DNA from 3 places in the Sporosarcina sp. Y838 genome. Region 1 is predicted to be linked to each of the others. Evidence: riboswitches for the same ligand, from Rfam matches in the RefSeq annotation. Region 1 holds a riboswitch; each other region holds the start of a gene.

What was found. Region 1 has a riboswitch for S-adenosylmethionine ahead of AC1TO4_RS13800 (methionine biosynthesis PLP-dependent protein). Riboswitches for the same ligand answer to the same signal wherever they lie in the genome.
Region 2: it holds a riboswitch for S-adenosylmethionine, as region 1 does, so the genes downstream of both, AC1TO4_RS05630 (bifunctional homocysteine S-methyltransferase/methylenetetrahydrofolate reductase) here and AC1TO4_RS13800 (methionine biosynthesis PLP-dependent protein) in region 1, are expected to answer to the same signal.
Region 3: it holds a riboswitch for S-adenosylmethionine, as region 1 does, so the genes downstream of both, mtnK (S-methyl-5-thioribose kinase) here and AC1TO4_RS13800 (methionine biosynthesis PLP-dependent protein) in region 1, are expected to answer to the same signal.

The regions. Positions count from the first base shown of each region.
Region 1 is NZ_JBXCJD010000011.1:51,273-56,119, forward strand. Features, by position in the region: gene AC1TO4_RS13790 (flavin reductase family protein) at 1-333, shown strand, start outside; gene metC (cystathionine beta-lyase) at 666-1,859, opposite strand; gene AC1TO4_RS13800 (methionine biosynthesis PLP-dependent protein) at 1,856-2,977, opposite strand; SAM riboswitch class I at 3,055-3,161, opposite strand; gene AC1TO4_RS13805 (ABC transporter permease) at 3,238-3,993, opposite strand; gene AC1TO4_RS13810 (ABC transporter ATP-binding protein) at 3,990-4,727, opposite strand.
Region 2 is NZ_JBXCJD010000003.1:181,189-186,035, forward strand. Features, by position in the region: gene AC1TO4_RS05630 (bifunctional homocysteine S-methyltransferase/methylenetetrahydrofolate reductase) at 1-1,637, opposite strand, end outside; SAM riboswitch class I at 1,710-1,817, opposite strand; gene phaC (class III poly(R)-hydroxyalkanoic acid synthase subunit PhaC) at 1,996-3,087, opposite strand; gene fabG (3-oxoacyl-[acyl-carrier-protein] reductase) at 3,170-3,952, opposite strand; gene AC1TO4_RS05645 (polyhydroxyalkanoate biosynthesis repressor PhaR) at 4,011-4,451, opposite strand.
Region 3 is NZ_JBXCJD010000002.1:153,077-157,923, forward strand. Features, by position in the region: gene mtnK (S-methyl-5-thioribose kinase) at 1-1,139, opposite strand, end outside; SAM riboswitch class I at 1,213-1,315, opposite strand; gene AC1TO4_RS03515 (glycerol-3-phosphate dehydrogenase/oxidase) at 1,530-3,200, shown strand; gene AC1TO4_RS03520 (YfcC family protein) at 3,537-4,847, opposite strand, start outside.

The DNA of each region.
Region 1 (4,847 bases):
ATTGATAAAAGATCAAATTCGTATCAAGCTTTCTTAAATGCAGAACAGTTTGCCGTAAATATTTTGGGCGCTGATCAAAGTGATTTATGTACGTTGTTTTCCAGTAAAGTGGAAGACCGGTTCGGTCAATGCGATTGGAAAAAGTCAGATTTAAATCTCCCTGTCCTTACTAATACGTTGTCAGTTATGCAGTGTAAGATTTTTAAACAAGTTGACGCTGGGGATCATACGATATTAATAGGTGAAGTTCTCGCGATTCAAAACGAAAGCAAAGAGCCACTATTGTATCACCGCAGAAAGATAGGCGTAATACCCGAGGAATTTTATAACTGATAGATTAATAAAGCATTGGGCACTACTTGCATAGTTACTTGGATTGCTTGGATTGAACAGCTTCTATACCATTAACGAGATATATTGATAAGGAGGGATGCGACGAAGTCGCATCCCTCCTTATTCTTTTCGGTAACCGTATGGTAGTTGTTCATCCGTCGCTCTCCAAAGGCACTTGCCACTCGGTAAAAGTGTCGTGATTATTTCGCCGTCAGCGGGCCAGAAATAGTCCAGTGAAAATGGTCAATCAACATGCATTTTTCAGAGTCTCATAAAAACAGCAAGCCTTCCTCATAATATTCGAAGGAAGGCTTGCTGTTTAGCTGAACCATTTAAATATTTACAGTCGATCTCACCGTTTGCTCGCGTGCTACGAACAGTGCTTGCTCAAAATCTTCAATCAAGTCGTCCACATGTTCAAGGCCTACAGAAAAACGTAGTAGGCCATCCGTAATTCCACGCTTCTCCCGTTCTTCTTTCGGCATAGCAGCATGGGACATCGTAGCAGGATAAGAAAGGATTGATTCAACCCCGCCTAGACTCACAGCGAAAACAGGTATACGGACATTGTCAACAAATGCTTTTGCTGTAAATCTTTCTGGCAAACGGAATGACAGAACCGCTCCTGGACTAGTTGATTGTTTCGCATGGACTTCGTAACCTGGGTGACTTACCAACCCCGGATAAAATACCTCTTCCACTAAAGAGTGTTCATTCAAATATACGGCGATTTTTTGAGCCGATAAGGATGACTGAGTTAGACGAGCTCCAAGCGTTTTGATCCCTTGAATTAACGAATAGGAATCTTGAGCACCCAATATAGAGCCGAAAGAGTTCTGGATAAACGCCAATCGATTTCCAAGCTCCTCATCCTTAGTCACTGCCAAACCGGCAATAATATCGCTATGTCCAGATAGAAACTTCGTAGCGCTATGAACAACGATATCAACGCCGAGATCAAGGGGGCGTTGGTAAAGTGGCGACATGAATGTGTTGTCGAGGAACGTCAGACAGTCATTCGCTTTTGCAAGTTCGACAATGGCTGCAATATCTGTAATACCCAATCGAGGATTGGAAGGCGTTTCTACATATATTACTTTTGTATTCGGCCGGATTGCACTAGTCGTTTCTTCTAAATTAGCCAGATTAACAAATGTATGGTCGATACCGAACTTTGGTAGGACTTGGGTTACAAATCGGAATGTACCGCCATAGACATCTTCAGTAACAACGATATGGTCACCTGAAGAAAGGAGCATGAAAGCGGAGGAGATGGCAGCCATCCCAGAAGCAAATGCTAATCCGCGTTCACCGCCTTCCAATGAGGCTATTGTTTTTTCCAATGCATCTCTCGTTGGATTACCAGAACGGCTGTAATCATAGGGACCAAATTCGTCAAAGCTTTCTTGATGAAATGTTGAAGATAAGTAAATAGGTACATTCACTGCACCCGTTTTCCGTTCGGAATCTCCACGTGTCGATGCGTGTATAAGTGTCGTTTGTAATCGTTCATTATTGAGACTCATTGTTGAAGCACCTCGCTTTTTAATGTTGAAAACACTTGCTTTAAATCGGCAATCAAATCTTCTACCTCTTCCACTCCGACTGAGAAACGTAAAAGACTATCGTCAACGCCCCGTCGTATCCGTTCTTCACGTGGTATGTCCGCATGTGTCTGTGTTGCTGGGTAAGTAATAAAACTCTCCACGCCTCCGAGACTTTCAGCAAATGTAATAAGTTTTAAATTTGCTAAAAAAGGTCCAACCCATTCACTATTTTGCAAGCGGAATGAAAGCATACCGCCTTTCCCAGGATAGAGAACGTCCGCAACATGTGGTTCGCTCTTCAAGTAATTTGCGATTATCTTTGCATTTGCATCATGTTGCTTCATTCGTAAGTGCAGTGTTTTTAGTCCCCTAATGATTAACCATGAATCGGAAGGTGACAGAACTGCACCGATAGCATTATGATTGGTTGCCAATACATCACAGAGCTCCGCGCCTTTTGCAACTACAAGACCGGAAAGGACATCGTTATGTCCTCCGATGTATTTCGTTGCGCTGTGTATAACAATGTCTGCGCCTAGCTCAATCGGTCTTTGGAAATAAGGCGTTAAAAATGTGTTATCGACAATCAGTAATAAATTATGCTTTCGGGCGAGTTTCGCGTATTGACGTATATCAAACTCCTGCATAAGTGGATTTGTCGGTGTTTCGATAAATAGGGCTTTTGTCTTCGCAGTTATCAATTTCTCAGCTTCATGGACATCAGTAAAATCCGTATATGTTGTTCCGATTGAATAGACATCGGAATACTGCTTTAGTAGACGATAGGTACCCCCGTAAATATCTTCTGGAACAATCAATTCATCCCCGGGACGGAAAAGTGATAAAACAAGCTGAATCGCAGCCATCCCTGAACTACATGCAAAACCAGCGTCACCGCTCTCTAAATCTGCAATGCCTTCTTCCAAAATGGAACGGGTCGGATTTTTCGTCCGCGTGTAGTCATAGCCAGTTGACTGGCCTAAGCCTTCGTGTTTATAGGCGGTCGATAAATAGATTGGTGGGTTCACTGAACCAGTTTTCGGATCACTGTTATTACCAAGTTGTACTAGTATTGTTCCCAAACTTCGTCTTGTCATTGGATTCACTCTCTTCTTTTAGAATCAAAAAGAGGACCCTCTATAAGGAGAGGGTCCTCGAAATGTCGAAGTCAATCTCCTTATCTTCTAGGTAAATAGATACCTATTGGAATTAGCACCGTACCTATACAGGTTGGTTGCTGAGACGTCTTAGGGCCAATCCCTCTGTCTCTCGTGATAAGAATAAAATATGAAGTTGTTTGAATATACAATTTAGATAACTCTACCATGGCTTGAATAATAAAACAAGAACCAGATTCCTAATGCTTTTCCCGAAGCAGCTGCATTCGTTGATTGAACAAACTAGGATAAGATAGAAATCCGAGTAAGACACTGGTTACTGCTGCGGTCGTTAATAAGAGAAAGATGATCAGCAATTGAAACTGAACAGCTTGAATTGGGTCGGCTCCCGCGATGATTTGACCACTCATCATACCAGGCAGTTGAACCAATCCCATCGTTTTCTGACTCTCGATTGTCGGAATCATACTGGCTTTGATTGAATTGATCAGTTGTCTATGAATGGCTTGTTTTGGCGTTCCCCCAAGTGACAGGATAAGTTCCGTTTCGTCGCGATGCGTTTCAACCTCTGCCGTAAATCGGTTAAGGAAAAGGATTGACAATACCATCGAATTACCGATAATCATGCCGCTGATTGAAATGATATATTGCGCAGTTGCGGGTACAATCTGGAAGCCTAGTAAAATACTTTGGGTCAGCACTTCAACGAAAATCAAGGTGACTGCAATTTTCCATGTAATTCCCTTGATGGCTGTCCCTTTCTTTCTGGCATTTTGTGTCGCAGCTACAATCATCAATGTAACCATTAACACGATATACAAAATATTTTCTGAGTCGAAGACAAATTTAAGAATATATCCGACTGCGAGAAGCTGTATAATCGACCGGATTGTTGCAATGATCGTGTCCTTTTCTAATCCTAAACGGAGCGTCTTTGATAATACAAGGGGAATGATAACGAATATAAGGGTGATGGCTAATGTTAAATAAGTCATACGGAGGATACCCCTCCTTCTACAAACTGCTTCACTAATTTATTCGTCGATGATTTTAATAAGTTACTTTCACAGGTTTCGATGATTTGTCCTTCCATAACAACCCATGTGTAATCGCCAATTGATAAGGCTTGTTCCAGATTATGTGTAATCCAGATGATTGTTGTACCATATTTTCGATTGATTTTGGCGATTAATCCCTCGATTTCAGTTAACGACGATTGGTCTAAAGAAGATGTGATTTCATCGAGCAACAGGATTTCTGATTTATTGATCAATGTACGGGCAATTGATACTTTTTGACGCTGTCCGCCTGATAATTCATCGATTTTTCGGTGCAGAAATAGTTTGTCGAGGCCGACATCATCTAGAATTTCAACAGCATCTTGTTCTGGCAATTTTTTACCTTGAAGTTCTAGGGGCAGTGCTAAGTTGTGATAAATAGTACCCTTTATCATCGGTGCACTCTGAAGGGCAATCCCCACATGACGCCGTAGTTCAACAGGTTCATAGGCAGAAATGGATTTGTCATGAATATATATTTCCCCGGAAGTGGGGGATATCAATCCATTACACAATTTGAGCAACGTTGTTTTTCCCGCTCCCGAAGGACCGACGAGTGTCGTAATTTTACCTTTTGGAAAGGAGCCCGTCACGTTTTTTAAAATATGTATATCCCCAATGGAATAGTCAACGTTATTAAAATGTAATGCAGGTTCATATAAATTGGACATGTTAATCGCTCCTAGACTTTCTTATTAATAATAATTCTAATCTAAGGGTTGTATTCATGCAAGGAACATTGATTCAAGCTCTTATAATTCAATAAATGTTTAGTACTATTAATATAGCGT
Region 2 (4,847 bases), on a different contig from region 1:
GCATCTTCTGAGAGCTTAATTCCAGGTACCTCGTTATGCAGAAATTCCGAACTTCTGATGCTAGTGAGTGGCATAATACCGATGAAAATGGGTGTAGGTAAATGCTTTGTCTGCTCGTAAATTTCTATGATTTTTTCTTTTGTAAATACAGGTTGTGAGATAAAATAATCTGCGCCTGATTCAATCTTCTTCTCCAAGCGTTTTACTGCGCGATCCAGTACACGGACATTCGGATTAAACGCTGCAGCAACAGAGAAATTCGCTTTCTTGCGAAGAGGTTTACCTGAGAATGAAATGCCCTCATTCAACTGTTTAATCAATTGAATGAATTCCATACTAGACACATCATATACACTTGAAGCTCCTGGGAAATCGCCTATTTTCGTAGGATCACCGGTAATCGCCAATACTTCATGCAATCCAAGTGCGTCTAGTCCCATTAAGTGAGATTGGAGCCCGATTAGATTGCGGTCCCGACATGTAATATGAACAAGTGGGCTAATTTGATGCTCCAGTTTCAACATCGATCCCATCGCCAAATTGCTAATGCGCGGGGAGGCTAATGAATTATCTGCCATTGTGAGAGAGTCTATGCCTGCCGCGTTTAACGCCTTAGCACCTTCAATGAATCCAGTAATATCTAAATGACGTGGTGTATCCAACTCTACAATTATTGTTCTTTCTGTCTTCACTTTTACATGAAGCGGCTTTGTTTTTTGCGGTTCTGCCTCTCGAATTACAATCGGCTTTCTTGGAGTCACTATTTTTTCCGAGATGGGTGCTAGATTTCCAATGTATTTTTTCGCAGCCTCAATGTGCTTTGTCGTCGTTCCACAGCATCCACCAATTAAGCGCACGCCCTCTTCCCGGAGACGCAATGCAGCTCTCCCGAAATAATCAGCTTCTGATTCGTAGACAATCCGTCCATCCTCAACATCCATTAAACTTGCGTTTGGAGAAGCGGAAAGAAATGCTTTTTCAGGAAGTGTTACTTGTTCGAAAGCTTGAATCGTATGATGTGGTCCCAGTCGGCAATTGACTCCTACTATGTCCGCACCCAGTGCTTCAAGCTGATCAAACGCTTCGTTAAGCAGCATTCCATTTTGCAAAATGCCTGGATCATGCATTGATACTTGGGCAATAATTGGCGTATTTGTTAGTTTGCGTAAATGCTTTACAGTAGCAACAAGTTCTTCAAAATCATAATAGGTTTCTAGGAGTAACCCGTCCGGATCCCCTGCCAATAAGTGATTGGCTTGCTGATCAATCATTTTTATTATTTCTTCAACCGTCGCATCACTTTTACGAATCCCACGGATACCACCTATCGTACCAAGTACAAACTGTCCGCCTGGTGCAGCAGCTCTTTTTGCAATTTGAATTGCTGCTTCATTAATTTCTTTTACTTGATTTTCTAAACCATAACGCTCCAGCTTAAGAAGATTGGCTCCGTATGTGTTGGTCTGAATAATATCTGACCCAGCCGTAATATAATCTAAGTGAATTTTCTCCACAATCTCCGGTTTCTGTAGATTCAGCTCTTCGTTACAGTACTCAATCCCATATGAATAGAGCAGCGTCCCCATAGCCCCATCCGCAATTAATATCTTTGTCTGTAGTTCTTCCAGTAAGCCCATTCCACCCAATCCCCCTTTAATACAAAAAAAGCCTTCCATGAAAAGAAGACTTAACGATTTAAAATTCGTTCTTCTTCATCTCTCAGGACATTTCTCTCCTGCTGGAATTAGCACCTGACCATATTATGGCTGGTTGCTGAAGCGTCATTGGGCCAGTCCCTCGACTTCTCTCGATAAGAATTTAATATTCAGTTTTACTAACTATGATTATCCTATCGTTATAACTCGTATCAGTCAAGGACTTTTTCGTAAAATGCGAATATTCTTTTCCTTATTATTTTTATTTTTCTGATTTCAAAAAAATAAAAGCTGCTAACACAATTATATAATCATGTTAGCAGCTTTCACTCGTATTATATTATTGTATAGAGTGTTTTGTTAACCATTCTTCAATCAACGGAAACGTATTGTTAATGGCTCTTCTACCAGCAACAACTGAGACATGACCTGTATCCGTCAGATGGAAAGTCTTATCTCTACTTGAGATTTTAGCGTTTAATGGTTCTACTTGGTTAGGAGAAGCGATGACATCATGCTTTCCGGCAATATTTAATACATTTGCCGTAATCTTGCTTAACTCCACTTTCTGTCCTCTAATATAGAGTTCATCATTAATTAATTTATTCTCTTGATAAAACTCACCAATCCATTGCCTATAGGCTTCACCTGGAAACGGAATTCCGTCATTCAGCCATTTCTGCATCAACTTCCAATTGTTAACGAATTCCTCATTATCCGCGCGATCCGCCAGACTGATATAAGGACCATAAAAATTGGCTATCGGATTTAACAGCTTGTTGCCAAAATCAATCATATCATGAGGAATCAAACCAAGTGTGTCAACTAGTTTATTCAAGTTAAAATGACGTTTGTCTAACCAGCTCGTATATAAACCTGCATCCGAAAAATCAAAAGGGCTCGTCATGAAGATTAAATTACGAATTGGCAGTGTAGGATGGAGTGCCGTAAAAATAGAAGTCATCGTCCCACCCATACAATAACCGAGCAAACTGATTTCCTTGGCATCCGACGTTTTCAATACTTTCTTAACAGCGCGCGGAATATAATCTAAGATATAATCATCTAATTTCATATATCGATCTTCATAACCCGCAGTACCCCAATCCAGTAAATAAACATCGTGGCCTTTGTTTGTAAGATGTTCGATTAGACTATTGCCAGGCGTTAAATCCAATATATAAGGTTTATTGATCAATGCATAAACCATTAAAATAGGAACGCTATTTGTTTTCTTGACTGTTGATTGATAGCGATATAGTTTCGCTTTATTCTTTGTCCAGATAACTTCTTTAGGTGTTTGACCGACTTTTGGTTCCGGCTCATTTGTCAATACCGACGTCATCCGTTGAATTCGTTCAAAACCTACCTTCAAATCATCAGGCATTGTATCCATCCATTTGTCAGCATCTTTTATACTAGAATAACCCATTTTTTTCCTCCTATCAAAATTCAATCATTTATAAGGGCTTCCTTGCAGAAGACCCTTTCCATAAGTAAAAAATGGTAGGTTATTACATGTATAATCCGCCATTCACATTGATTGTTTGCCCCGTAATATACTTAGCTTGTGTAAGGAACAATACAGCTTCTGCAATCTCTTCCGTTTGGCCCAAACGTTGCATTGGAATTTTTGCAATAATACCCTCTTTTACATTTTCAGGCATTTCTCCAACCATTTCCGTTTCGATAAATCCAGGACAAACAGCATTGACAGTAATTCCACTTCTAGCTGTTTCTAATGCCAGTGATTTCGTTAAACCAATCAATCCCGCTTTTGATGCCGCATAGTTTGATTGACCGAATCCGCCAGCCTGTCCGATGATTGAGCTTATGTTAATGATTCGTCCAGACTTTTGCTCCAGCATATGATTAATTACTTCCGATGTTGTATAGAAAACACTGTTTAGATTGACATTGATTACCTCATTCCATTCCTCATTAGAAAGTTTACGGAATGTACGGTCTCTTGTAATACCTGCATTATTCACGAGAATGTCAATCTTCCCAAAACGATTGATAACTTCAGCCATGAAATTCTTTACATCGTCCGCTTTAGACACGTCAGACTGAATTGCACAAGAAATTCCACCTTGTTCTTCAATTTCCTTTACAACTGCTTCTGCACTATCAATTCTAGATTGGTAATTAATCGCAACAGATGCACCATTTTCAGCTAATACTTTAGCGATTGTAGCACCAATTCCGCGTGAACCCCCAGTTACTACTACCACTTTCCCCGCAAGTGGTTTGCCAATCGTACTTTTTTCAGTTACTTCGTTTATTTGTATAGTCATATTCCCACACACTTCCCATCACTCTATTTTTTACCCCTTAAATTGAACAAATCTACTATTACTTTTTCAACTCTTTCGGTGCGACCACCGTTTTTTCTTTCTCTATACCTTCAAGCACCTCAAGAACTTTATCCAGTTTTCTCTCCAAGTTTAGGACAGACCTTCTTAACTGACTAATTTCTTTTGTCGCATCTAATTTACCTAATTCTTCTTCGAATTTATCTTCAAGATTGTCAACTTTGCCTTCTAAATTAATGACGAGAGATGCAACATCCGCAAGTTCTGCTCGCGTAGGCATATTCATTTGTTTCAAATAAGACTCAGTCGCCTCATTTGAATACTCCTGAAATTGCAGGTAGTAGTTTAGGGTCTCTCCCATTCCTTCAGAGAAAGATTCCTTCTTCAACGATTCTTGGATTGCTTCGTTCCAGTTCGCCTCTGTTTGTTCGTAAATGTTTTTCCACATTTTAAACGGATCTAGTGGCAATGTTTGTGACAATAAACTTCATCTCCTTTTAAGTAATAAGCTCAGCAAGTACCAACTGACCCCCTGTACATAATTATACTGATTGACGATTTTTAAATGAATAATCAGAAAGGGCTATCTATTCTCACTTCTACTCGGTTATTCAACACAATTCGACATATAACGCGATAAGATAGGGTTTTATCACGTTCTTACAAAATGAAAGTTAAGCTCCGTTTCACTTCTTGACGACTTTACCAATGTATGAGTGTTGGCTCATACATATGCGTAAGACAATAATTTAGTTGAGATTTTTTTACTTCTATACAATAAACCAGAAATAACCAGTGAATATCTTAATCATACACTGGGCACTACGTGTATAAGCTTTTTTGGATCACTTTGGACTTAACGACTTCTAAATTATTT
Region 3 (4,847 bases), on a different contig from region 1:
TTGCGGTTAAGTATCAAATACTTCCCGAGCTCCAACACTTTTTTCCTTCTGGCCATACGTTTTCCTTCATCTTCTTCATAATTTAAATCGTCAATTTGTGCAATGCCGATAGAGCGGCGGACCAATTCGCAGCCTGCATACCCTAGCATATCGGTAAAGTTCTCATCCATTACATGCGTCAGGAAGCCGTCGAGTTGTGTATAAGGCTCATTGGATTCTTCTCTCCAAACTTGGGCGAATGTATCGGCGTATGCATACCATGCTTCCCGCGCTTGTTCATAGCGCTTCGTTTGAAATTCAGGGTGTCCGATTCCATTTAACAACAAGCTTGCGATAAAATGCCCCATGTCAAATCCGAACGGCCCAAAACAAGCAAACTCGGTATCGAATACAACTGTTTTATCTTCTCCCATGAAAATGGCACCACTATGTAAATCGCTATGGATGAGCGCATCCGCTTTCGTCATGAACTTATGTTTTAATTTCGCCACTTCCAGCTTTAACTGGTGGTCTTGACTTAGAAATAATACATCATTTTTCAAGCCTTCTTCAAAGAAATTGCTGTCATGCATATTGTATGGACAATCGAAAGAGAGTTCTTCCGTCATTTCCCGCATTGCCGGATTTGTAAAAGAAGCATTCAACTCTTTCTTTAGTTTTGGATCCAGGTAGAAATCGGACGTATAAAAAGTGGTTTTCGCACTGAATACACCTATGTCTTTCGCAAATACGGTAGATTCCGTCCCATTATTCAAAGCCGTGCGCCCCATTTCCATCGGATGCATGTCTTCCATCACAACAATTGCCATGATTTCATCCAAAAGATGCACTTTCGGAACAGAACCGGGAATGATGTTATCGTATTCCTGTAATACTTTCGCTTCGAGAACGACCCGATCGATTGGGATAGGCATTGACTCTCCTACAATCCTCGCGTAAGGTACAGCCTGCTTGAGTATCAAGCTCTTCTGTTCTCCCGTTAATCGATAAACATGATTGATCTTCCCATCACTTACTTCCGTCACAACAACTTGTTCTTGTTCACTAAAGAAGCCACGCTTTTTAACATACTTCACAATTTCATCTAATTCTAAGAATGCATAGGTTGCCAGTTCCTGTTGACTACTTGATATATTCATGTTTTATCCTCCTTCTGCATCGTCTATGATGATAAAAAAACCCCTTCAGTTAAGAAGAGGTTTTTCACACAACTTCTTATCTTTCAGCATAAATGCTGTAAGAATTAGCACCGTGCTCAATTGAGTCGGTTGCCGGGCTTCATCGGGCTTTTCCCTCCGCCTGCTCCTGATAAGAGTATATTTATTATTTTTAATTACCATTAGATTCGCACAATGTTATATGAAATTATAGCATGCCTCTTACTAATTGTCTATGTAATTGAAACCCATCAAATAGTTAAAACACTGGCTACATATTACTATTTTCTAAACGTTTTGTAAATCAAGAGATTCAGTTATCTAAATTGTAGTATAATTAATGAACGAATAAAATATGTGGAGGCTTTAACTATAATGAGTGAACAACCTAATGAGTTACATAAAAATGAAGAACTCTCAACATTACAAGCGGAAGAATTTGATGTATTAATCATCGGGGGCGGCATTACGGGGGCTGGAATTGCCTTGGATGCTGCGAGTCGCGGCATGAAAACAGTGCTTGTGGAAATGCAGGATTTTGCTGCTGGGACGTCCAGTCGTTCTACAAAAATGATTCATGGCGGCTTGCGTTACCTGAAAAACCTTGAAGTGAAGATCGTTGCGGAAACAGGCAAGGAACGGGCGGTCGTCTATGAAAATGGACCCCATGTGACGAAGCCTGAGTGGTTGCTTTTGCCGATTTATAAGGACGGCTCCATGGGTAAATTCAGTACCTCCATCGGATTGCGCGTCTATGACTTCTTGGCGGGCGTGAAAAAAGAAGAACGAAAGAGTATGTTGACCAGAGAAAGAGCGTTGCATGCGGAGCCTAAACTCAGGGCTGAAGGGTTACTTGGGGCTGGTCGTTTCGTTGAATACCGATCGGATGATGCGAGACTGACGATTGAAGTGATGAAAGAAGCTGTCAGTCAAGGTGCTACTGTATTCAATTATACAAAGGTGACTGATTTTATTTACAATGATGGAAAAGTTACAGGCGTATCCGTGGTTGACCAATTAAATGGAAAAACTAGTGAAATACGGGCAAAAACAATAGTAAACGCCGCCGGTCCATGGGTGGATACATTGAGGGAGAAAGACAACTCCTTGGATTCAAGGGAAATTCGTTTGACGAAGGGCATTCATCTCGTTTTTGACCAAAGTGTATTTCCTTTGAATCAGATTGTTTACTTTGATACGCCAGATGGTCGGATGGTGTTGGCGATCCCACGGGATGGGAAAACGTACGTCGGGACGACAGACACTGATTACAAAGGGGATATGGTTCATCCCCGAATGACCGTAAGCGACCGCGATTATTTGATGGACGCAATCGCTCTCATCTTTCCGAAATTAACCATTGCGGCGAGTGATATTGAATCCAGCTGGGTTGGGCTACGGCCTTTGATCAATGAAAAAGGCAAAGGGGCATCCGAAGTTTCGAGAAAAGATGAAATTTGGGAGTCCGCTTCGGGGTTAATCACCATCGCTGGAGGAAAACTGACGGGCTATCGAAAAATGGCGGAGACGATTGTAGATGTCGTCGCATCAAAACTCAAAACAGATACAGGAGTATTATTTTCTCCGTCCAGCACGAAGAATATGCCCATTTCAGGCGGACACGTCGGAGGTTCCCGAAACTTTGAAACGTTCATGTATCGGAAAATCAAACAAGGCATAAAACTCGGATTGGATCAGGAAAGAGCTCAGTCCCTCGTGAAAAAGTATGGCTCAAATGTAGATATCCTTTTTGATTTATTACAGAAAAACGAGCAGGCAGCGCAAGATTCTGGGCTACCCGTCTACCTCTTTACGCAAGTCCTTTACTCGATCACAGATGAATTCGTCCGTACACCCGTCGACTTTTTCTGGCGACGTACGGGCGCATTACTGTTTGACATTCAATGGGTGAACGAGTGGAAAGTGTCCGTCATCGAAATGATGAGCAAAGAGCTTGGTTGGAGTGACGCGCAGAAAGCAGATTTCCGTGCTGATCTTGAAAAGCATTTGCATGATGCGACTGTTCCGGTTGACGGGGAATAGTGTAAATCGGATAGTTCGATATTCTTTATTCGGCTCCATAGTTCGTCACCTGCCTTCCTAAGAATATTCTACCGAAAAGAACAGGTGTTCGCATGGCAATGTCGCTTTAAAACAAAAAAAAGAAAGCCAATTCATCCCACGACTGAAGTCACGGGTGTTCTTGGCTTAATCATAAAATGGTACAATCCTCGAAAGTTAGAGTGAAAAATTCTAACTCTCGGGGATCGATACAACCTCTGCGTTTTTCTGTACAATTTTATTGTCTAAAGGTATGCGATTTACCTATTCAGTTCTTCAACTTAACAACAGAACTACAATACCCCTACATACCAAAACCTAAGCCGGCCACACAAACAAATGAACAATCGTTACCATAATCGCACACGTAACGAACAGCAAGATGACTAGTGGAATCATAAATCTTGCCCATTTCAGCCAGGAGATTCCTGCAAGTGCCAACCCGGCCATCAATCCGCCGTTGGTAGGGTAGAAGGCATTCGTAAATCCATCGCCGAATTGGAAGGCAAGGACAGCAGTTTGTCTGCTGATTCCAACTAAGTCTGCGATTGGCGCCATGATTGGCATCGTTAATGCTGCTTGACCGCTCCCGGAGTTGACTGGCAGGTTGATCAGGAATTGAACAAAGAACATCCCGACAGCTGCCACGCTGGATGGGAATTGACTAGCTAGATTCGATAAGCCGAATACGATGGTGTCGATGATATTCCCGTCGTTCAGGATCACTACAATCGTATAAGCAAAGGACACAGCGAGCGCACCTTCCATTAAATCCTTACATCCGTCTGTAAAGGCGGACGCCATTTCACTCGGCTTCATCCTCGAAATGATTCCAACGACCACTCCCATTAATAAGAACAACCCTGTAATCTCTTTAAAGAACCAGCCATAATTGATAATGCCAAAAGGTAAGGCGACGAATGTGGCTGCCAGGACTAATAAAATGACAATATGCTTGTAAGATAAACGGTTTTCGATCGTCACTTCATCGAAATTTTTATGTTGGTCTTCAAAGTATACGAGACTTCTGGTTGGATCCTTCTGAACTTTTCTTGCATACAGCGTAAGGTAGGTAGCACCAACGATGGTAAGAATAATCCAGCAAACGATCCGTACCTCCATCCCTGAAAACAGTGGCAAACCGATAATTCCATGGGCGACCCCAACATTATACGGATTTAAAAATCCACCCGAGTATCCGATTCCGACACCTAGTATCGGCACTGCAACCGCAATAATGGAATCAAAACCTGCCCGTAAAAGCAGCGGGAGCAGGATAATAATATAAACCATTGCTTCGGAACCTAGTCCGAAACTCGCTCCGGCTAATGAAAAAATAGTGAATAGAATCGGAATCAGGATAATCTCTTTCCCGTGCATTTTTTTAATGAGATGATAGAGGGCCGTTTCAATCGCCCCCGTTTTGCCTAAAATACCGAATACGCCACCGGTAATAAACAGCAGGAATAGTATGCCTGATGCTTGGGTCATACCGTCATAAAGGGAATTGAAAAACTCCAAGAACCCTGTTGGATTCCCTTCTGTCTGTTGGTAGGTACCGTTCACGACAATCTCTCTACCATCCTCATTTGTCGTTCGTTCATATTGCCCGGCCGGCACAAGATATGT